3 regions of the Streptomyces mabaensis genome follow, and region 1 is predicted to be linked to each of the others. Evidence: riboswitches for the same ligand, from Rfam matches in the RefSeq annotation. Region 1 holds a riboswitch; each other region holds the start of a gene.

Region 1 (6,701 bases):
GAGCTGCTCGAAGCCCGCGGGGTCGGCTGCACCGTCGTCGACCCGCGCTGGGTCAAGCCCGTCGACGAGGCGCTCGCGCCGCTCGCCGAGCAGCACCGGCTGGTGGCCGTCGTCGAGGACAACAGCCGCGACGGCGGAGTCGGTTCGGCCGTCGGTCAGGCGCTGCGCGACGCGGGTGTGGACCGGCCGCTGCGGACCTTCGGGATTCCCGGCCAGTTCCTGGCCCACGCCAAGCGCGGCGAAGTCCTCGCCGACATCGGCCTCACCCCGGTGGAGATCGCGGGGCGGATCAGCGCCGCACTGGCCCAGAAGGCCCAGAAGGCCGCCCAGGGGGCCCAGCAGGCCGTGCAGGTTCACAAGGAGGAGCGAGAAGCATGACGACCGCCGAGCCGGGCGCGGCCCAGGACGTGGACGCCCAGGACGTGGACTTCGACCTCGGCGTACTGCTCGCCGAGCGCGGCGCGGAGCGCTATGAGCTGCACAGCCGGTATCTGAACCACCAGCTGCCGCGGATGCTGCACACCATCGGCTTCGACAAGGTGTACGAGCGAGCCGAGGGCGCCCACTTCTGGGACGCCGAGGGCAACGACTACCTCGACATGCTCGCGGGCTTCGGAGTCATGGGGCTCGGCCGGCACCACCCCGTCGTCCGCAAAGCTCTGCACGACGTCCTGGACGCCTCGCTCGCCGATCTCGTCCGCTTCGACTGCCAGCCGCTGCCCGGACTGCTGGCCGAGAAGCTGCTCTCGTACAGTCCGCACCTGGACCGGGTCTACTTCGGCAACAGCGGTACGGAGGCGGTGGAGACCGCGCTCAAGTTCGCCCGGTACGCCACGGGCAGGCCCAGGATCCTGTACTGCCCCCATGCCTTCCACGGGCTGACCACCGGCTCGCTCTCGGTCAACGGGGAGGACGGCTTCCGGGACGGCTTCGCGCCGCTGCTGCCGGACACCGCCGTCCCGCTCGGTGATCTCGTCGCGCTGGAACGGGAGTTGAAGCGCGGCGATGTGGCGGCCTTCGTCGTCGAGCCGGTCCAGGGCAAGGGCGTGCGCGAGGCGCCGCCCGGATTCCTGCGCGCCGCACAGGAGTTGCTGCACCGGCACAAGGCGCTCCTCATCGCCGACGAGGTGCAGACCGGCCTGGGCCGGACCGGTGACTTCTTCGCGTACCAGCACGAGGAGGGCGTCGAACCCGACCTGGTCTGCGTGGCCAAGGCGCTGTCGGGCGGCTATGTGCCGGTCGGGGCGACCCTCGGCAAGGACTGGATCTTCAAGAAGGTGTACTCGTCCATGGACCGGGTGCTGGTGCACTCCGCCAGCTTCGGTTCCAACGCGCAGGCGATGGCGGCGGGGCTCGCCGTGCTGTCGGTCATGGAGAACGAGCAGATCGTCGCCCACGCCCGGGCGACCGGTGATCTGCTGCGCACCCGGCTCGCCGCCCTCGTCGATCGCTACGAGTTGCTGCACGAGGTGCGCGGACGGGGCCTGATGATCGGCATCGAGTTCGGCCGGCCCACATCGCTCGGGCTCCGCGGCCGGTGGGCCATGCTCCAGGCGGCACGCAAGGGGCTCTTCGCGCAGATGGTGGTCGTCCCGCTGCTCCAGCGGCACCGCATCCTCACCCAGGTGTCCGGCGACCATCTCGAAGTGATCAAGCTGATTCCGCCGCTGATCATCGACGAGCGGGACGTGGACCGGTTCGTCGCCGCCTTCACGGACGTCATGGACGAGGCACACAGCGGTGGCGGACTGATGTGGGACTTCGGCCGCACCCTGGTCAAGCAGGCCGTCGGCAGGTGATGTGCCTCTGATGTGCCTCAGAGGCAAGAAATTTGCCTGAGAGGCACGCGCTCTGGCTCAATCGACGGTATGGACCCTGGCACCACCGGGGCGGCCCAGGAGCTGCCCGCCGTCGCGCCGCAGCTGCGCGAGCTGCGGCGTCGCGCCGCGCTGACGCTGGAGGCGGCCGCCGCGCGCGCCGGTCTCTCACCGGCGCATCTGTCCCGGCTCGAGACGGGTCGGCGTCAGCCGTCCCTGCCGATGCTGCTCGCGCTCGCCCGTACCTACGGTACGACCGTCTCGGAACTGCTCGGCGAGGAGCTGCCCGGCCGGGACCCGGTCGTGCGCGGCGACCGGGCCGAGCCGGCGGAGGCCGGCGGCTGGACGTACTGGTCGGCCGGCACCCCCGGTCGCGGCATGCAGGCGCTGCGGCTGCGGGTTCCGTACGGCAGGCAGGGCGACCTGGTCCGCGTACACCCCGGTGAGGAGTGGCTGTACGTACTCCGGGGCCGGGTGCGGCTGATGCTCGGCGAGAGCGAGCACACCCTCGCGCCGGGGGACAGCGCGCACTTCGACTCGCTGACCCCGCACCGGATCGCCGCCGCCACCCGCGGCGGGGCCGAGCTGCTCTTCGTCCACACGCTGCTGCAGAGCGCCGCTGCCGAGCTGTGCCTCGGCGACGGCGCGTCCCGACGAACGCCAGGAGTGTCGCCATGACCGACCCCGAAACCGCCCCCGGGACCGACGAGAAGAAGTCCACCGCCCGTCGCTTCGTCGAGGACAGGATTCCGCGGGGCCTGGCGATCCGGCTCTTCGTCTACGTCGTCGCCGGACACCTCTTCGCGGCGTTCGTGTACATGCTCTTCACCCTCGGCGGGCAGCAGTAGGGCCTGTCCGGTCGTCAGGTCCCGTCGTCAGTCCAGCAGGCGGGCGCGCAGCCGCTCGCGGATCTCGGGGGTGACCTTCAGGCCCTCCTCGAGGTAGCGGTCGGTCGTGCCCCAGGTCTGGGAGATGGTGTCGAAGGCCGCCGCGAGGTACTCGGCGCGGGCGTCGAACAGCGGGCTCAGCAGCTCCATGACCTCGGGGGACATGGCGGCGGGCGAGCTGTTGCTGCGGTGCACCTTGTAACGGCGGTGGGCCGCGTTGGACTCCAGGTAATCGGCCTCGATCGCGTCCCGCTCGACGCCGAGCGCGAGCAGCGTCACCGCGATCGACAGGCCCGCGCGGTCCTTGCCGGCCGCACAGTGCATCAGGGCCGGCACGCTGTCCTCGGCGAGCGCGTGCAGCACCCGGCTGTGCTCCGCGGTGCGGTGCTTGATGATCACGCGGTAGGAGGCGGACATCCGCGCGGCAGCCTGGCCGTCGGCGAGGATCGAGCGCAGCTGGTCGAGATCGCCGTCGCGGACCATCTTCCAGAACTCGGCGCCGTCCGCCGGGTCCGTCAGCGGGATGTTGACGTTCCGTACGCCGGGCAGCTCGACGTCCGGACCCTCAAGTGCCTTGTCCGCGTCATTGCGGAAGTCGAAGATCGTGTGCAGCCCGAGCGAGCCGAGGAAGGCGGCGTCGGTGGCGCTCGCATGCGCCAGATGACCGCTGCGGAAGAGCCGCCCCTGCCGTACCCGTCGGCCGTCCGCGGCCGGCAGCCCGCCCACGTCACGGAAGTTGCGCACTCCGGTCAGCTCGGGCTCTGTCGACGGGACCTGGGGAAGCTGCTGCGTCACGGGGTCTCCTCCGTGTCTGCCGTCGGCGCTGCTCGCCGGCGAGGGTCATCGGTTCGACGATACGACATGGGTTCCTGGGGCAATCATCTCGGTGCGGATCAGTAGGGGCAATTACGGTTCAATGTCCGTTCTGACCGAATTGATTTGCTTAACGAGGCCTTGGCGTATTTGCGCGTGAGATGGTCCCGGAGTGAGTGAGCAGGATCATATTGGTGACGTTGCGTGGTGGCGGAAGCAGGCCTAATTCCATGGTGCGGGCGGCTGTTAATGATCCGTAATCCACGGAGGGTGACCGGAAAATTCCGGCATATTCGTCACTGCGAATGCAATGCGGAATTCGCGGCTTGTTCCGCCCGTCGGGCTCGCCTACGGTCACCGTCAATCCGGGTGGACCGCCGAATCCTGCCACCGCCCGGAAACCGCACCCACCACTCACGCACGGCAGGAGCGGGGGACCCAGGTAAGCCGCCGGTCCGGTAATCCGGAACGGCTCGGGGTTAAGTCGCACTCGCACTGCGGCCGGACATCTCCAGTCCGAACCCGACAGCTCACCTCGCAGGCGACGGAGAGGAATTCGTCATGCCCGCAAAGGGTAAGCACCGTCGTCCCAAGGCCAATCCGATCACGCGCGGCTTTGTCGCCGCAGGCACTGGTGGTGCCGCACTCGCGCTGCCGCTGCTGGGCGCCACCGGCGCGACCGCGGCGGAGAAGGCCGCACCGGCCACCGCCGCCGAGAAGGCCGTCGCTCCGGTCGCGGCCGCCGCGCCGGCCGCCGCGGTGAAGTCCGCTCCCAAGACGTACTCCGTGGTCTCGGGCGACTACCTGTCCAAGATCGCCGATGAGCAGGACGTCAGCGGCGGCTGGCAGAAGCTCTACCAGGACAACCGCGAGGTCGTCGGTGACGACCCGTCGCTGATCCACCCGGGCCTCAAGCTCACCATCGGCGAGAAGGCCAAGGCCAAGGCCAAGGCCAAGCCGGCGGCCAAGTCCGAGGCTCCTGCCGAGCGGGCCGACCGGTCCGAGCGCAAGAGCGCGCCTGCCCCGGCGCCGGCGCCGGCGAAGAAGAGCGCGCCGGCCGAGAAGGCCGCCACGGCCGCCTCGGACAAGGGCACTGCGAACGCCTCCGGCTTCACCGCCCCGGTCGACGCTTCCGTCTCCACCCCGTACCGCATGTCCGGGTCCATGTGGTCGAGCGGTTACCACACGGGTGTGGACTTCGCCGCGGGCTCCGGCACCAGCGTCAAGTCCATCGGTCCTGGCACCGTCGTCTCGGCCGGCTGGAGCGGTTCCTACGGCAACGAGGTCGTCATCCAGCACGCCGACGGCACGTACTCGCAGTACGCCCACCTGTCCGCGCTCTCCGTCTCGTCCGGCCAGAGTGTCAGCGGCGGGCAGCAGATCGGGCTGGTCGGCTCGACCGGCAACTCGACCGGTCCGCACCTGCACATGGAGGTCCGGACCAGCCCGAGCTACGGCTCGGACATCGACCCGCTGGCGTACCTGCGCCAGCACGGCGTCAGCATCTGAGACGCATCACCCTGACGGGGCGTCACCAGACGTAGCCAGGAGGCCGGATCGGCGGATCCGGCCTCCTGGCGTATGCCCGGGAGCCGTGGGAAACGGCCCGTGGTCCATGTCACGCCGCGTCACCCCCTCCTTACGGTCGCGTAGGTCACATCCGCCGGTGAAGGATGTGCTCCCGTGGCAGGCGATTCGAGATCAATCAGCAGAGGTGCGTTCGGGTCGTACGCGGCGATCGGTGACAGCTTCACCGAAGGCGTCGGCGATCCGGGGCCTGACGGTTCGTTCGTGGGGTGGGCCGACCGGCTGGCGGTACTGCTCGCCGACCAACGCCCGGAGCACGCCTTCCGCTACGCGAACCTGGCCGTGCGGGGACGGCTGCTCGACCAGATCGTGGCGGAGCAGGTGCCGCGGGCGAAAGGGCTCGCGCCGGACCTGGTGAGCTTCTGCGCCGGCGGCAACGACATCATCCGGCCGGGCAGCGATCCGGACGCGGTCGCCGAGCGTTTCGAGGCGGCCGTGGCGGACCTGACCTCGGCCGTCGGTACGGTGATGATCACCACCGGTTTCGACACCCGCAGCGTGCCGGTGCTGCGGCATCTGCGGGGCAAGATCGCCACGTACACCGCGCATGTGCGGTCGATCGCCGACCGCTACGACTGCCCGGTGCTCGACCTGTGGTCGCTCAGGTCGGTCCAGGACAGGCGGGCCTGGGACGGCGACCGGCTGCATCTCTCGCCCGAGGGGCACACGCGGGTCGCGCTCCGCGCGGCGCAGGTGCTGGGCCTGGAGGTACCGGCCGACCCCGACCAGCCGTGGCCCCCGGAGGAGCCGAGGGGCTCGGCGGCAGTCCGCCGGGACAACATCCAGTGGGCGCGGGAGCACTTGGTGCCGTGGATCGGCCGACGCCTGCGAGGCGAGTCGTCGGGCGACCACATAGAACCGAAGCGCCCGGACTTGCTGCCGTTGTAGGGGCCGGGGGTGGGGGGTGACTGTGGCCGGGGGTGGGTTGTGCGGCGAAACCCGGGGCCGCCCGCTTTGTGAGTATGGCGGGCCGGGCCGGACCGTCAAGGGCGCTCCCTGCGGTCGCGTCGCTGCGCGATGGCCTTCGGCCCCCCTTGACCGTCCGCCCCGTCCCGCTGGTGCAGATGAGTGTCGGGCGGCCCCGGGGAGCGGGGCCCCACCTGAGCCGGGACGCTGGCTGCGCTCTCGTCGGTGACCTCAGCCTGGCAGATGGGGCAAGACACGCGGCCACTTCGGGGGCTGCGCGGCTCGGCTAAGCGACCGACGGCCGTCTGTTGAGCCGAGACGACGCCCAATCCGAGGTGAGGCGACACCAAGCGGGCGAGGGGGTCTGCGAGTAGGTCATAAACCCCGTCAAATCGGGCGCAATTGAGGCCCTGTGGACCCTCTCATGCCGCCTGTTGTAGTCATACCTCGGCCAGACCGGCCTGCTGGCCGCTCAGCCGGGTCCAAGTCCATCCCGGGCCTGCCGCGCGCGGCAATGACCCACCGGCCTGCGGCCGCTGGGCTGGTCGGGGTCCTCCGAGCGGACCTCACGGTCCACAATTTGCGGCCGCTGCGCCGGGGCCAGTTCCTCCCGAGGCGACCGCGTGGTCCACAACCTGCAGTCGCTTGGCCGAGGCCGTGCTCCTCTCTGACCTGCCGCGCGCGGTAATGA
Region 2 (6,701 bases), on a different contig from region 1:
CCCGCGCCGCGCGTTCTGGCGCGGCAGGACGGTCCGCGCGGCGGCGGTGACCACCCTGCTCGCCCTCTCGGCCCTGTTGATCCTCGCCCTCGTACGCGAACAGACCGGCACCCAGGGCTTTCTGGTCGGCCTCGGCCTCTCGGTCCTGCCGGTGCCACTGCTGCTGGCCGCGTTCCGCTGGCTGGACCGGGTCGAGCCGGGCCCCTGGACAAACCTGGTCTTCGCCTTCGCGTGGGGTGCCTTCGCGGCCGCGCTCGTCGCGATAGTGGCGAACAGCTTCGCCACCCGCTGGCTCGCCATGGCCACCGCGGACCCGGCCGGCGCGGACCACCTCGGGGCCACCGTCATCGCTCCGGTCGTGGAGGAGAGCGCGAAGGCGGCCGCCGTGCTACTGGTCTTCGTCTTCCGCGGACGGGACTTCACCGGGATCGTCGACGGGGTGGTCATAGCCGGCTTCACCGCGACGGGCTTCGCCTTCACCGAGAACATCCTCTATTTGGGCAACGCGTTCGGCGAGGACCTGGAGACCGGCGGCTCGGGTCTCACCTCGATGACGGCGGCGACCTTCTTCGTCCGTATCGTCATGTCGCCCTTCGCGCACCCGCTGTTCACCGTGCTCACCGGCATCGGCTTCGGCGCCGCGGCGATGGCGGCCGAGGGTCGCCGGCCGCGCAGGATCGTTCTTCCGCTGCTGGGGCTCGGCCTCGCGATGCTGATGCACGCCCTCTGGAACGGCTCCTCGGCCTACGGCGAGCACGCCTTCTACCTCGTGTACGGGGCGTTCATGGTGCCCGTCTTCGGGCTGCTGACCTGGCTGGCGGTCTGGACCCGGCAGGGCGAACTGCGGACCGTCGCCGACGAGCTGCCCGCGTACGCGGCGGCCGGCTGGCTGGGCCCCGCCGAGCCACCGGCGCTCTCCTCGATGCGGGCCCGCGGCGTGGCCCGCGGCATGGCGGCCCGGACCGGCGGACCGGCCGCGGCACGCGCGGTCGCCGAGTACGAGGCCTTCGCGACGTCGCTGGCCTTCCTGCGGCACCGGGCCCGCCGCGGCGCGGCCGGCCCGGACTTCACCGCCCGCGAGCAGGAACTGCTGCACCACCTGTGGCAGCGGCGCGCGGTGGCGGGCCCGGCGCTGGCCCACGCGGCCCTAGCAACGGGCCGGCTGCCCGTACCGATCCCGCGCCCGCACGTCACCGTGTACGGGCACGGCCCGGGCGGCCACGGTCCGTACGGCAATCCGTACGGCGCGTACGGGCACCCCGGCCGGTAACCGCCCGCTCAGACCGTCAGGCCCTTGCCGCGCAGCCAAGCCAGCGGGTCGACCGTGTCGCCGCCCACGCGCACCTCGAGGTGCAGGTGCGGGCCGGTGACGTTGCCGGTCGCGCCGACGCGCCCGATGGTCTCGCCGTTGGTGACCTTGCCGGAGGTGACGGACATCGAGGAGAGGTGGCAGTACCAGATCTCCGTACCGTCCTCGAGCTCCAGCACGATGCGGTAGCCGTAAGACCCGGACCAGCCGGCCGACTTGATGGTGCCGCCGTGCACGGCCTTGACCGGCGTACCGGTGGGGGCGGCGAAGTCGAGGCCGGTGTGCTGGCCGGAGGACCACATCGAGCCGGACTGGCCGTAGTGCGAGGTCAGGGTGTACGAGGAGGTGGGGAGGGAGTAGCCGGCCGCCAGCTTGGCGAGTCGCTCGGCCTCCGCCTCGGCCCTGGCGGCCTCCTCCGCGGCCTTCTTCTCCGCGGCCGCCTTCGCCGCCTCGGCCTCCTGCTGCTTCTTCGCCTCCGCGGCGGCCGCCGCTTCCGCGGCCTTCTCCGCGGCCGCACGGGCCTCGGCGTCGGCGGCGTCCTGCTGGTGCTCGGCCTGGAGCAGGATGCGGGCGCGCAGCGCCTCGCCCGCGTCGGTGGTGCCCTGCTGGGCCTCCGCCGCGCTGACGCCGGCCATGGTGAGCGGGGCGTCGACGGAGGTGTCCCGGTCCTCGTCGCTGTCGTCACCGGATATCAGCGCGCCCACGCCGGGCAGCGAGGCGGCGTCCGGCAGCGAGGACGTGATCGAGTCGGGGAGGGAGATGGTGACGGCCGGCTTGTCCTGCGCGGTGGCGATGCCGCCGGCGCCGACCGCGGCGATGACGCCGACTCCGAGCACCGTGGAGCTGCGGGCGAGTCCGCCGCGCTGCTTGGCGACGCGGTGCCGGCCGCGTACGGGACGGACGGAGTCCTCAGTGGGGTTCCATTCCTCCCACGTCCCCCCTTCGACGCCGAAACCTTCGGTGCCTCCCGGAAACGACTGCGTCATGGACCGGGTTACTTCGGGGGCAGGGGTGTTGGACGCCACGGAGGCGTGCTCCTTTCCTTCCTTCTCGCCTACCGGGTTAGCTGACGGGTTCGGAGCAGGAAGGTCTCCTACGGGCCGGTTTCAGCCCGATTCACCCCAAGTTGGTGGTTCCCCGGTTCCCTTGCGGAATTCGGCGCACGCGCACGGTGCCGTCTCTTGCGACGGCTGGGACGACCGCGCTGCGTTATCGAACGTTAATAGACACCGGGGCGCTATTCCAAGCTGTTCCTGTTGATCGTTAACGCTCTCCACCGGGACTTTCCGGGACAGGAAGGGGTGATACCGGGCGAGTTGACCGCCGCTCATAAACCACCCTCACCCTGATGGTTCGTCAATTGTTATGCGGAGGGCTCCGCTTCGATTACGGAGGGTGTCCGTGCCCTTCCGGTCACGCCTGCCGGACTACCGGGACGGTGGTACGCCGGTCCGGCTGCCCCTCCAGCGGGCGGCCGACCGCGAGCAGCGCCATGTCGTCCGTCGAGCTGCCCCCGGTGTACCGCCGCACATCGGTGACGAGCGCGGTCAGCAGCGCTTCCGGCCCGGGAAAGATCCGGCCACGCAGCCGCTCCTGCGGGTCGTAGAAGACGCCAGCCCCGTCCCGCGCCTCGGACAGCCCGTCGGTGTAGAGGAGCAGCGTTGCCCCGGCCGGAAACCCGCTCTCCTCCCCGCGGTCGGGCCAGCTGGCCAGGTCGCCCATGCCGAGCGGCAGTGCCGGTTCGGCGGGCTTGAGCGTCTCCAGCGTCCCGTCGGCGTGCAGCAGCAGGGGGTCCGGATGCCCCCGGTTGACCAGCCGCAGCACGTGCCCGCCGCGCGGGATCTCCGCCAGCACGGCGGTGGTGAAACCCTCCACCGCGTCGAGGCTGTCCCGGCGGGTCCCCTCGCGTGTCAGGGCCCGCTCCAGCCGCTGCGCGACGCCTTCGAGCGAGGACTCCTGCTCGGCGGCCTCGCGGAAGGCCCCGATGAGGATGGCGACCGCCTCCACCGCGTCGAGCCCCTTGCCCCGTACGTCGCCGACGACCAGGCGTACCCCGTACGGCGTGTCCTGTACGGCATAGAGATCGCCGCCGATGAACGCGTCCGCCTGCGCCGCCTCGTACCGGGCGGCGATGTGGAGTCCGCCGATCCGGTCGGCCGGCGCGGGGAGCACGGCCCGCTGGGCCGCCTCCGCGATCCCGCGCGCGGAGGCGAGCTGTTCGCCACTGAGACGTACCACCCGGTTGGTGAGCAGCGCCAGACCGGCCACCGTCAGCACGGTGGCCAGCTCGGTCAGCGACGCCGCCTGCCACATCGTCCCGTTGTGGAGGTGCAGGGCCAGCACGGCGAGGCAGGCGGTCACGCCGGTCAGGAACGTGGTGCCGAGCGAGAACAGCGGCGCGGCGATGAGCGGCGCGGCCGAGAAGAAGGGCGACCCCGTGAACCTCGGCGGGGTGGAGAGGTCGAAGACCAGCCCGACGACGATCAGCAGCGCGGGCAGCGCACGGACGAACCGGCGCGCGGCCCTGCTCCCGATGCCTTCGTCCGGGTCCTGGTCCTCGATGTGCCCTCCTTCGTGCCCCACTCACCCAGCCTGTCCGCAGGCCACGGGGGCGGCGACCGGGCAACGGCCAACCGGGCGAGCGGGACGCGGCCGCGGCCCGGAGCTACTCGTCGGACAGGTGCCGCTCGCCGTAGATCCTCATCGCGTCGCGGACGAACGCCGCCGTACCGGCTCCGTGCTGGTCATACGTGGCGGTGAAGCGCGGGTCGGAGACGTACATCTCGCCGAGCCCGATGAAGTACGAGCGGGTCGGGGTGACCGTCCCCGACAGCCACTCGTAGTGCCGCCGCGTGATGGCCTGCACCTCGTCACTGCCGGCGGCCTTCCCCTCCTGGAGCGCCCGCGCGAAGGCCTGGGCGATGGAGACCTGCCGCTCCATGAACTCCCGCTTCTGCTCCGGGGTGAGCGAGCGCCACCAGCGGTCGCCCTCCTCATACGCCTGCCGGCCCCAGCGCTCGGTCACCTCAGGCTCGTACTGCGTGTGATCGAAGCCGTCCAGCATTTCCTCAGCCATGAGCTGTTCCCCTCTCTCGGTCTTGTGGAGAGTGGTCCGCACCGAGGCGATCTGCCGCCCGATGCGCTCGCGCTCCTGCTCCAGCAGGTCCAGGTGCGTCCGCAGGGCCGCCGCGGTGTCCCGCTGCCCCGCGAGCACCTCCGCGATGGCGGGCAGGCCGAGCCCCAGCTCACGCAGCAGCAGGATGCGCTGCAGGCGTACGAGCGCGTCCTGCCCGTAGTAGCGGTAGCCGTTGCTGCCGATACGGCTGGGCTCGAGCAGCCCGAGATCGCCGTAGTGCCGCAGCGTCCGGCTGGTGGTCCCGGCGCGCCGGGCGATTTCCTGGATCGACCACTCCATGCCCTGAACGCTAAATCTTGACGTTGCGTAAAGGTCAAGCGCTGGGGCGGGCGGGCCCGCGAACACGACTAAGCCCGGATATGACAAAGGCCCGGATCCATCAGGATCCGGGCCTCTGCCTCTTCAGTAGCGGGGACAGGATTTGAACCTGCGACCTCTGGGTTATGAGCCCAGCGAGCTACCGAGCTGCTCCACCCCGCGTCGGTAAACACAACCCTACGCCATCCGGGACGGCGCCATGACCAATTAGGCCCCGAGCGGGGATCCGGCCGCCGCCGAGGGCGGTCCGGCGCCGGGACGCGGGAATGCGGGATCGGGCGGGCGCGTCCATCCTGGGAGTCAGTGACCCCCACCAGGGAGGACGAGCCATGTCGATGCTCGACAAGCTCAAAGGCCTGATCAAGGGCCATGAGGACACTGCCAGCCAAGGCGTCGAGAAGGGCGGCGACGCCATCGACGCGAGGACGCAGGGCAGGCACCGCCGCCACGTCGACACCGCCCAGCAGAAGATGAACGACCAGCTGGGCACCACCCGCGAACCCCCCACCCCGGGCGACGACCGCCCGCCGCCGCCCCGCCCCTGACCCCGCCCCCCGCGCGCCCCGACCGGAGACCCCCGGCCGGGGCGCCGGCACGGGGTGGCCCCGGCCGGGGTGCGCGGCAACACCGGCGTACAGGGACGGCCTCCGGCAACCGGGCTGGCGCCGAGACGGCGCGCGACACCTACGCGTACGACTCCGACGGCATCACGGGGCTTCAGCCGGCGACACCGCGAAGGCCCGCGACTACTCGGGGACGGCGTACAACCCGTTCGCCTGACCGCGCGGCCGGCACAGCCAGGTCGAATCCAGGCAGTGCCGACGCGCAAAGGCCCGTGACGACGCAGCGTCAGATCCGCGTCCTTACCCGCGGCCGGGAGAGCCGACTAAGTGACCGCGATGATGCGGGTCACCGCCGGTCGTGTCAGCTCACGATCGTGGGGACTGCCGTCCAGGGTCGGTGCAGGGTCAGCCCCTCGATCAGTGCGTCAAGGACCCTGGTCGGCACGACTCGACGGTCCTGGACCGCACCGTGGACGCGATCCGGGTGGCCGGATACGAGGTGGACACCGCCCTGTGGGCCGGTCCCAATGACGAGCTGGTTGCGGTCGCCGCCTCGTGCTCGCATGCCCCGAACTGCACCATCCGGCCGATGCCGAAGCCGGAGTGGCCCTAGCCTGTGGGCAGGAGGTAAGGCCATGGCGGAATGGATTGACCCGCGCTACGCGGAACTGGTCGCGGCGTGGAATCGGACGCAGACCCCGGACTCGCGCGACCCTGAGCCCAGGCCCGTGAGGGGATTCCTCATCCCCACGCCGAAGGACTGAGCTCCCACCCGAGCCCCGGCCGCCAGCACCACGCGGCCGGGGCTTCTTCGTTCCGTGATCATTTACCCCTCGGGCCAGCAGACGCCCACTTTGTCCTCGAAAACAAGATCAGCCCCAGGCCAGAGTGATCTGACCTGGGGCTGAGCGGTAGGCCGTGTGGGACTCGAACCCACAACCAACGGATTAAAAGTCCGCTGCTCTGCCAATTGAGCTAACGGCCCTCGGCACAACACCCCAGAGCATAGCCGGACAGCTCCCCGCAGCCGATCGGGTATCCGGGGGTGTGCCCCCGGCGAGGTGCTCGCCGGGGGCACACCGGGGCGTATCAGAAGATACTCTTGTAGCTCTGCCAGTTGGTTCCGAGCAGCTTCGAGCCGCCGAACGAACCTGCCCCGTTGCCGTTGTTGCGCCACAGGTTGCCCGCCGTGTCGCGGGACACCAGGTCGGCCTTGCCATCACCGGAAAGGTCTCCGATGCCGATCACGGTGTCGCGGTTGGCGCCCCAGTCGCTGAACACCAGCACCCGGCTCCGGAACGTGCCGTTGTCACGCCCGTCGAGGCGCCAGAGCTCGTTCGAGCCGTCCTGCAGGAGCAGGTCGCCGTTGCCGTCG
Region 3 (6,701 bases), on a different contig from region 1:
ACCCGGACTGCTGTCCTGGTCCGCCTGGCAGACGCTGCGCGCCGCCGACCGGGTGCTGTGCGCTGACCCCGGCCACCCGCAGCTGCCGTATCTGCGCGAGGCCGGGATCACGGTCGAGCGGACCGCGCCGGACGCCCAGGAGCTGGTGGACGCCTGCGCGGGAGGCCGCACGATCGTGGTCGTCCCGTCCGGCGAGGGCGACCAGCGGCTGACCGACGGGCTCGCCCGGCTGGCCGGCTCGGGGCGCGTGCGGATGCCTGATCTGGAGCTGCTGCCCGCCTCCTACGACCTGCCCGGCGCCCGCCTGCTCGACCTCGTCCAGGTCATGGACCGGATCAGGGCCGAGTGCCCGTGGTCGTCGGTCCAGACCCACCAGGGGCTGGCCAAGTACGGCATCGAGGAGGCGTACGAACTCGTCGAGGCCATCGAGGACGGCGACCGCGACGAGCTGCGCGAGGAGCTGGGCGACGTACTGCTCCAGGTCATCTTCCACGCGCGGATCGCGCAGGACGATCCGGACGAGCCGTTCTCGGTCGACGACGTCGCGGCCACGATCGTCGAGAAGCTGATCCACCGCCACCCGCACGTTTTCGGCGACGACACCGCCGAGACCCCGGAGGACGTCAAGGAGCACTGGCTGCGCACCAAGGCGGTGGAGAAGCAGCGCAGTTCGGTGACCGAGGGCATTCCGCTCGGCCAGCCGGGCCTCGCGCTCGCCGCCAAGCTGGCGTCCCGGGTGCGGACCGCCGGTATCGAGATGGACCTCCCGGTGGGGGAGGGCATCGGTTACGAGCTGCTGGCCATGGCCGTACGGGCGGAAAGCCGGGGCACCGACCCGGAGACGGCCCTGCGCGCCGCGGCCCGGGTCTACCGGGACGCGATCCGCACGGCGGAGGCGGCCCGGCCCGAGTCGCGGGAGACCGAGTCGTAGGACCCCTGGTCGCAGGACACCGGGCGGTAACCCCCCAGGGCTCAGGAGTCGGCGGGCGCGCGGCCCGCGGGGTTGTGCCAGAGGGGGTCCCGGCGGGCCAGGAACCAGCCGCCGGTGCCCAGCGGCCGGTTCGGCTCCTCGCCCGTGGCGGGCACCGAGTCGTGGAAGATCCGGGCCTCGTCGGCGCCCAGCCCGGCCAGGACCTCGGCGATCTCGTCGATGAAGCCGGCCGGGCCGCTGAGGTAGACGTCCTGTGCCGCCCAGTTCACGCGGGTGGCCAGGGCGGTCGCCAGCCGACCGGTGGCCTCGCTCCCGGGACGGCCCGGCGCGGGGGTGATGTAGCTGACGCTCAGCCAGGGGCACTCCTGGTGGAAGGCGTCGATCGCCGGCCGGTCGTAGAGGTACGCGGCGTCACGGGCGACGGCGAAGAGCCGCACCTCCGGCTGGGTGGGCCGGCGCGCGAGCTCCTCGATCATGGCCCTGACGGGCGACCAGCCGGTGCCGGCCGCGATGAGGGTGACCGGGCGCACCGGATCCGTCCGCAGGGTCATCGCTCCGCCCGCCGCCCCGAGCCGTAGCACCTCGCCCTCGCGCAGCTCCCGCACGAGGACCGGGCTGAGCCGGCCGCCCTCCACCCGGCTGATGTGCAGATCGAGGGTGAGGTCCGCGCGCGGTGCGTTGGCTATCGAGTACGTCCGCCAGGTCGTCGGCACCCGCGCGCTGCTGACGCTCACGTACTGGCCGGGCGTGTACGGCAGCGGCACCTCGGGGCGGAGGGTGAGTACGGCGATGTCGTCGTCGTAGCGCAGGTGCCGGATCACCTCGGCGTCCCACCAGGGCGGCTCGCCGGCCCGCTCGGCCTCCTCGGCGCCCGCCATCATCGCGTCGGCGATCATCGCGTACGCCTCGGCCCACGCCTTCTCCGCCTCGGGTGTCCAGGCGGAGCCGGCCGCCTTGGCGAGGGCGGCGAGCAGACTGTCCCCGACGGCGGCGTAGTGCTCGGGTGCGGGGAGGAACTTGCGGTGGTCGCGCCCGAGGTCCCTCAGATAGCGGGGGAGCGACGCGTCCTCGATGTGCGTGACGACATGGGTGAGAGCGGCGAACAGCCGGTCCCGCTGCCGTTCCATGCCCTCGATGTCGTCCGGGAACAGCGGGCGGACGCCCGGGTTGTGCCAGAACAGATGCGAGTAGAAGTACGTGACGGCGAACTCGGCCCGTCGCTCCACGGCCGCGAAATTACTTCTCAAATTCTTCACATCCACAGTGCCGAAGATACTGTCGAGGCCGTGCATGACGAGACCGCCGCCGGCCCCACACCCGCCCTGTTCAGCTGGGAGTTCGCGACCGACCCCTATCCGGCGTACGCGTGGCTGCGCGAGCACGCGCCCGTCCACCGGACCGCGCTGCCCAGCGGGGTCGAGGCCTGGCTGGTGACCCGGTACGCGGATGCCCGGCAGGCGCTCGCCGACCAGCGGCTCAGCAAGAACCCGGTGCACCACGCGGGGCCCGCGCATGCCAAGGGCAGGACGGGGATCCCCGGGGAGCGCAAGGCCGAGCTGATGACGCATCTGCTGAACATCGACCCGCCGGACCACACCCGGCTGCGGCGGCTGGTGTCGAAGGCGTTCACGCCGGGCCGGGTGGCGGAGTTCGCGCCGCGGGTCCAGGAACTGACGGACCGACTGATTGACGATTTCGTAGGCAAGGGTTCCGCGGACCTCATCCACGAGTTCGCCTTCCCGCTGCCCATCTACGCCATCTGCGACATGTTGGGCGTACCGCGCGAGGACCAGGACGACTTCCGCGACTGGGCGGGAATGATGATCCGACACGGCGGCGGGCCGCGGGGCGGGGTGGCACGGTCCGTGAAGCAGATGCGGAACTATCTCGCCGAGCTGATTCACCGCAAACGGGAGGAGCCGGGCGAGGATCTGATTTCGGGTCTGATCCGGGCGAGCGACCACGGCGAGCACCTCACCGAGAACGAGGCCGCCGCGATGGCTTTCATCCTGCTCTTCGCCGGTTTCGAGACGACGGTCAATCTGATCGGGAACGGGGTTTACGCCCTGTTGCGGCACCCGGAGCAGCGCGAGCGGCTCCAGATCTCCCTGGCCGCCGGCGAGACGGGGCTGCTGGCCACCGGTGTCGAGGAACTGCTGCGCTACGACGGGCCGGTGGAGCTGGCGACCTGGCGTTTCGCGACCGAGCCGCTGACGCTCGGCGGGCAGGCGGTGGCTGCTGGGGACCCCGTACTGGTCGTACTCGCGGCGGCGGACCGGGACCCCGAGCGGTTCGAGCAGCCCGATGTGCTGGACCTCACCCGGCGTGACAATCCGCATCTCGGATACGGACACGGCATCCACTACTGCCTGGGCGCGCCGCTGGCCCGGCTGGAGGGGCGGACGGCCCTCGCGACGCTGCTGCGCCGCCTTCCTGACCTGCGGCTCGCGGCGGATCCTGCCGATTTGCGGTGGCGGGGCGGGCTCATCATGCGCGGACTGCGCACCCTGCCGGTGGAGTTCACCCCCTCCGCAAGGTGACACACGGTCACGCGCGTGACCTTCACGTGATCTCCGCTGCATCGACTTGTGACAAGCGTTCGAGTACCGCTACGTTCACCGTCGTCTCACCCGTCACACGGAAGGCCACCGCATGCGCTCCGGGAACGGCCGCCACCGGCGCCCCCGCCAAGCCCCCGCTCTTGTCGTCGCGGCCGGAGTCACCGGCTCCGCCATCGCGATCCCGCTGCTCGGCGCCACCGGTGCCAGCGCGGCGGAAGCCTCCACCTGGGACCGCGTCGCTGAGTGCGAGAGCGGCGGCACTTGGAGCGCGGACCTGGGCAACGGGTACTACGGCGGGCTTCAGTTCAGCCAGGAGACCTGGGAGCAGTTCGGCGGGCTGTCGTACGCGCCGCAGGCGGACCTCGCCAGCCGCTCCCAGCAGATCGCCGTCGCGGAGAAGGTGCTCGCCGCGCAGGGCCCGCAGGCCTGGCCGAGCTGCGCCGGCCCCGCGGGACTGGCCAAGGGCGGCCTGATCGCCGATGTCGACCCGGGTCTGCCGACGGGGGACATGTCGGTCGGCCCCGCCCCGGTGCGGCCCTCCGAGTCCACTCCGGTGGACACCCCCTCCCTGCTGCCCACCGCACCCGCCGCACCCGCCGCCCCCGCGACGCCGACGGCTCCCGCGGGAACGAACGCCCCCAAGGCGGACAAGCCGGGCCAGTCGGGCCAGTCGGACACCGCGTCACCCGCCGCGTCCGCCCCTGCGGACGCCGCGGCAACTCCCGGCGCCGGCAAGCACCGGGGCGAACCGGCCCCCGGCGAGACGGCGGAGAGCGCCGAGGCGGCCGAGCCGGGCACGCCCGCGGCCGACCGCGAGACTGGGCGGCACGCCTCGCGCGGCGACGACGCGGCGCGCGACGGTGCTGCGGCGGAAGCGGGTGCGTACACCGTCCGTCCGGGCGACAACCTGTGGGACATCGCGGACAAGCAGAACGTAGCGGGCGGATGGTCCGCGATCTACGAGGCCAACGAGCAGGTCATCGGTGTCGAGCCGGACCTCATCCTCCCCGGCCAGAGCCTCGATCTGGGGCAAAAGTAGGGGTAGTTCGGGACTTAATGTCCTAGTTTGCTCAAGTGAGACATGAATCTCTTCCGCCCAACTGGCCCGTCTCGTCCGCCCGGTCCCGCACTTTTGCCTCTCACCTGCGGAAATGACGGATTCGCGGGGGAGGGTATGGGCGTTTTCTCCCCGATGTTCGGCATTGAACATCGGGGAGGCCTGTGTCTACGGTCTGAACCGCTCGCACCGCGGGCTCCTTTCGACCGTCACGCCGAATCCTGCCGACGGGCGAAGGAAGTAGTCGTCGCGTAAGCGCCGTTGGCAGGAGCGGGGGACCCAAGGTAAGTGCCGGGCGCGGCCGTTGAGACAACGGCAGCCGACCGGCTGGGGTGAAGTCGCGCGCCACGACGCGCGGCCGGGCAACTCACTTGGCCCGAACCCGACAGCTCACCTCGTAGGCGTCGGTGAGGGGATCACTCCATGCTGCTTTCCGGCAAGGGCAAACACCGCCGCCCGTCCAAGGCCACCCGCATCGCCACGCTCGCCGGTGTCACGGGTGCGGCCGTCGCCGTGCCGCTGATGGGCGCCACCTCGGCGTCCGCCGCCTCCGTCGCGACCTGGGACAAGGTCGCCCAGTGCGAGTCCGGCGGCAACTGGTCCATCAACACCGGCAACGGCTACTACGGCGGCCTGCAGTTCTCGCAGTCCAGCTGGGCGGCCGCCGGCGGTACGAAGTACGCCCCCCGTGCCGACCTGGCCAGCAAGAGCCAGCAGATCGCCACCGCCGAGGTACTCCTCGACATGCAGGGTCCGGGTGCCTGGGCCTGCGCCGGCGCCGGCAACCTGACCAACGACGGTGTCGACCCGGGCGTCGACACCGGCTCCGCCGCCAAGCCGGCCGAGAAGCCGAAGGCCGCCCAGCCGAAGGCCGCGAAGAAGGCCGAGAAGCGCACCGAGCCTGCCAAGGCCAGCCGGTCCGAGGCGCGTGCCGAGGCCCCCAAGGCCGCCAAGTCCTTCAAGAAGGGCGACGGCGAGTACAAGGTGAAGGCCGGCGACACCCTCGCCAAGATCGCTGAGACCGAGAAGGTCAAGGGCGGCTGGCAGAAGCTGTTCGAGCTGAACAAGGACGTCGTCGAGGACGCCGACGTCATCTACCCGGGCCAGCAGCTCCACCTCCGCTGACCCCGGCCCCGCGGCCTTAGGGCCTGCCCGGGACCGGCCTCGGCGGAAGCCGGTCCCCCCGAAACCGCCCCGGCCCGGCGCGCTCTCCCCCGTGCGCGCCGGGCCGGGGCTTTCTGCCGTCGCGATTACCGTCCAGTACCGCGCGGTGCTTATGTCCCGGCCCGCGGGTATTCGGGCCTGTTTTCGTCCCAGGGTCCGGGCGGTAGGCCGGTGGATGCCCCGCAGCCGGTTAGGCTCTTGCCGCAAGGCCAAAGAGACCCTGCACCCATAGCGTCACATCCCAGAAGGAGATGCTCGTGCCGTCCATCGACGTCGTCGTAGCCCGGGAAATCCTGGACTCCCGAGGCAACCCCACGGTCGAGGTCGAGGTCGGCCTCGACGACGGCAGCACGGGTCGTGCTGCAGTTCCGTCCGGTGCATCCACCGGTGCGTTCGAGGCCCTCGAGCTCCGCGACGGTGACCCGAACCGCTACCAGGGCAAGGGCGTCGAGAAGGCCGTCCTCGCCGTCATCGAGCAGATCGGCCCCGAGCTGGTCGGGTACGACGCCACCGAGCAGCGCCTGATCGACCAGGCGATGTTCGACCTGGACGCCACCCCGGACAAGTCCTCGCTCGGCGCCAACGCCATCCTCGGCGTCTCCCTCGCCGTCGCGCACGCCGCCTCCGAGGCGTCCGACCTGCCGCTCTTCCGCTACCTCGGCGGCCCGAACGCGCACCTGCTGCCCGTCCCGATGATGAACATCCTGAACGGCGGCTCGCACGCCGACTCCAACGTGGACATCCAGGAGTTCATGATCGCGCCGATCGGCGCCGAGTCCTTCTCCGAGGCCCTGCGCTGGGGCACCGAGGTTTACCACACCCTGAAGAAGGTCCTGAAGGAGAAGGGGCTCTCCACCGGTCTCGGCGACGAGGGCGGCTTCGCGCCGAACCTCGGCTCCAACCGCGAGGCGCTCGACCTCATCCTCGAGGCCATCAAGCAGGCCGGCTACGCGCCCGGCAAGGACATCGCGCTCGCGCTCGATTGCGC

The links. Region 1 has a riboswitch for cyclic di-AMP ahead of ACWV17_RS15765 (M23 family metallopeptidase). Riboswitches for the same ligand answer to the same signal wherever they lie in the genome.
Region 2: another riboswitch for cyclic di-AMP. It lies ahead of ACWV17_RS19420 (M23 family metallopeptidase); the one in region 1 lies ahead of ACWV17_RS15765 (M23 family metallopeptidase).
Region 3: another riboswitch for cyclic di-AMP. It lies ahead of ACWV17_RS07400 (transglycosylase family protein); the one in region 1 lies ahead of ACWV17_RS15765 (M23 family metallopeptidase).

Annotation. Positions count from the first base shown of each region.
Region 1 is NZ_JBSOPZ010000015.1:64,563-71,263, reverse strand. It holds gene dxs (1-deoxy-D-xylulose-5-phosphate synthase) at 1-378, shown strand, start outside; gene ACWV17_RS15785 (aspartate aminotransferase family protein) at 375-1,799, shown strand; gene ACWV17_RS15780 (helix-turn-helix domain-containing protein) at 1,869-2,495, shown strand; gene ACWV17_RS15775 (DUF6126 family protein) at 2,492-2,665, shown strand; gene ACWV17_RS15770 (tyrosine-protein phosphatase) at 2,693-3,499, opposite strand; cyclic di-AMP (ydaO/yuaA leader) riboswitch at 3,916-4,074, shown strand; gene ACWV17_RS15765 (M23 family metallopeptidase) at 4,079-5,026, shown strand; gene ACWV17_RS15760 (SGNH/GDSL hydrolase family protein) at 5,201-5,992, shown strand.
Region 2 is NZ_JBSOPZ010000020.1:52,377-59,077, forward strand. It holds gene ACWV17_RS19415 (PrsW family intramembrane metalloprotease) at 1-1,270, shown strand, start outside; gene ACWV17_RS19420 (M23 family metallopeptidase) at 1,279-2,295, opposite strand; cyclic di-AMP (ydaO/yuaA leader) riboswitch at 2,346-2,480, opposite strand; gene ACWV17_RS19425 (PP2C family protein-serine/threonine phosphatase) at 2,723-3,892, opposite strand; gene ACWV17_RS19430 (MerR family transcriptional regulator) at 3,975-4,724, opposite strand; tRNA gene ACWV17_RS19435 (tRNA-Met) at 4,852-4,925, opposite strand; gene ACWV17_RS19440 (antitoxin) at 5,093-5,308, shown strand; gene ACWV17_RS19445 (hypothetical protein) at 5,724-5,939, shown strand; gene ACWV17_RS19450 (hypothetical protein) at 5,962-6,090, shown strand; tRNA gene ACWV17_RS19455 (tRNA-Lys) at 6,239-6,311, opposite strand; gene ACWV17_RS19460 (FG-GAP-like repeat-containing protein) at 6,416-6,701, opposite strand, start outside.
Region 3 is NZ_JBSOPZ010000006.1:103,715-110,415, reverse strand. It holds gene ACWV17_RS07420 (nucleoside triphosphate pyrophosphohydrolase) at 1-931, shown strand, start outside; gene ACWV17_RS07415 (globin domain-containing protein) at 973-2,157, opposite strand; gene ACWV17_RS07410 (cytochrome P450 family protein) at 2,218-3,471, shown strand; gene ACWV17_RS07405 (transglycosylase family protein) at 3,584-4,531, shown strand; cyclic di-AMP (ydaO/yuaA leader) riboswitch at 4,788-4,968, shown strand; gene ACWV17_RS07400 (transglycosylase family protein) at 4,973-5,674, shown strand; gene eno (phosphopyruvate hydratase) at 5,971-6,701, shown strand, end outside.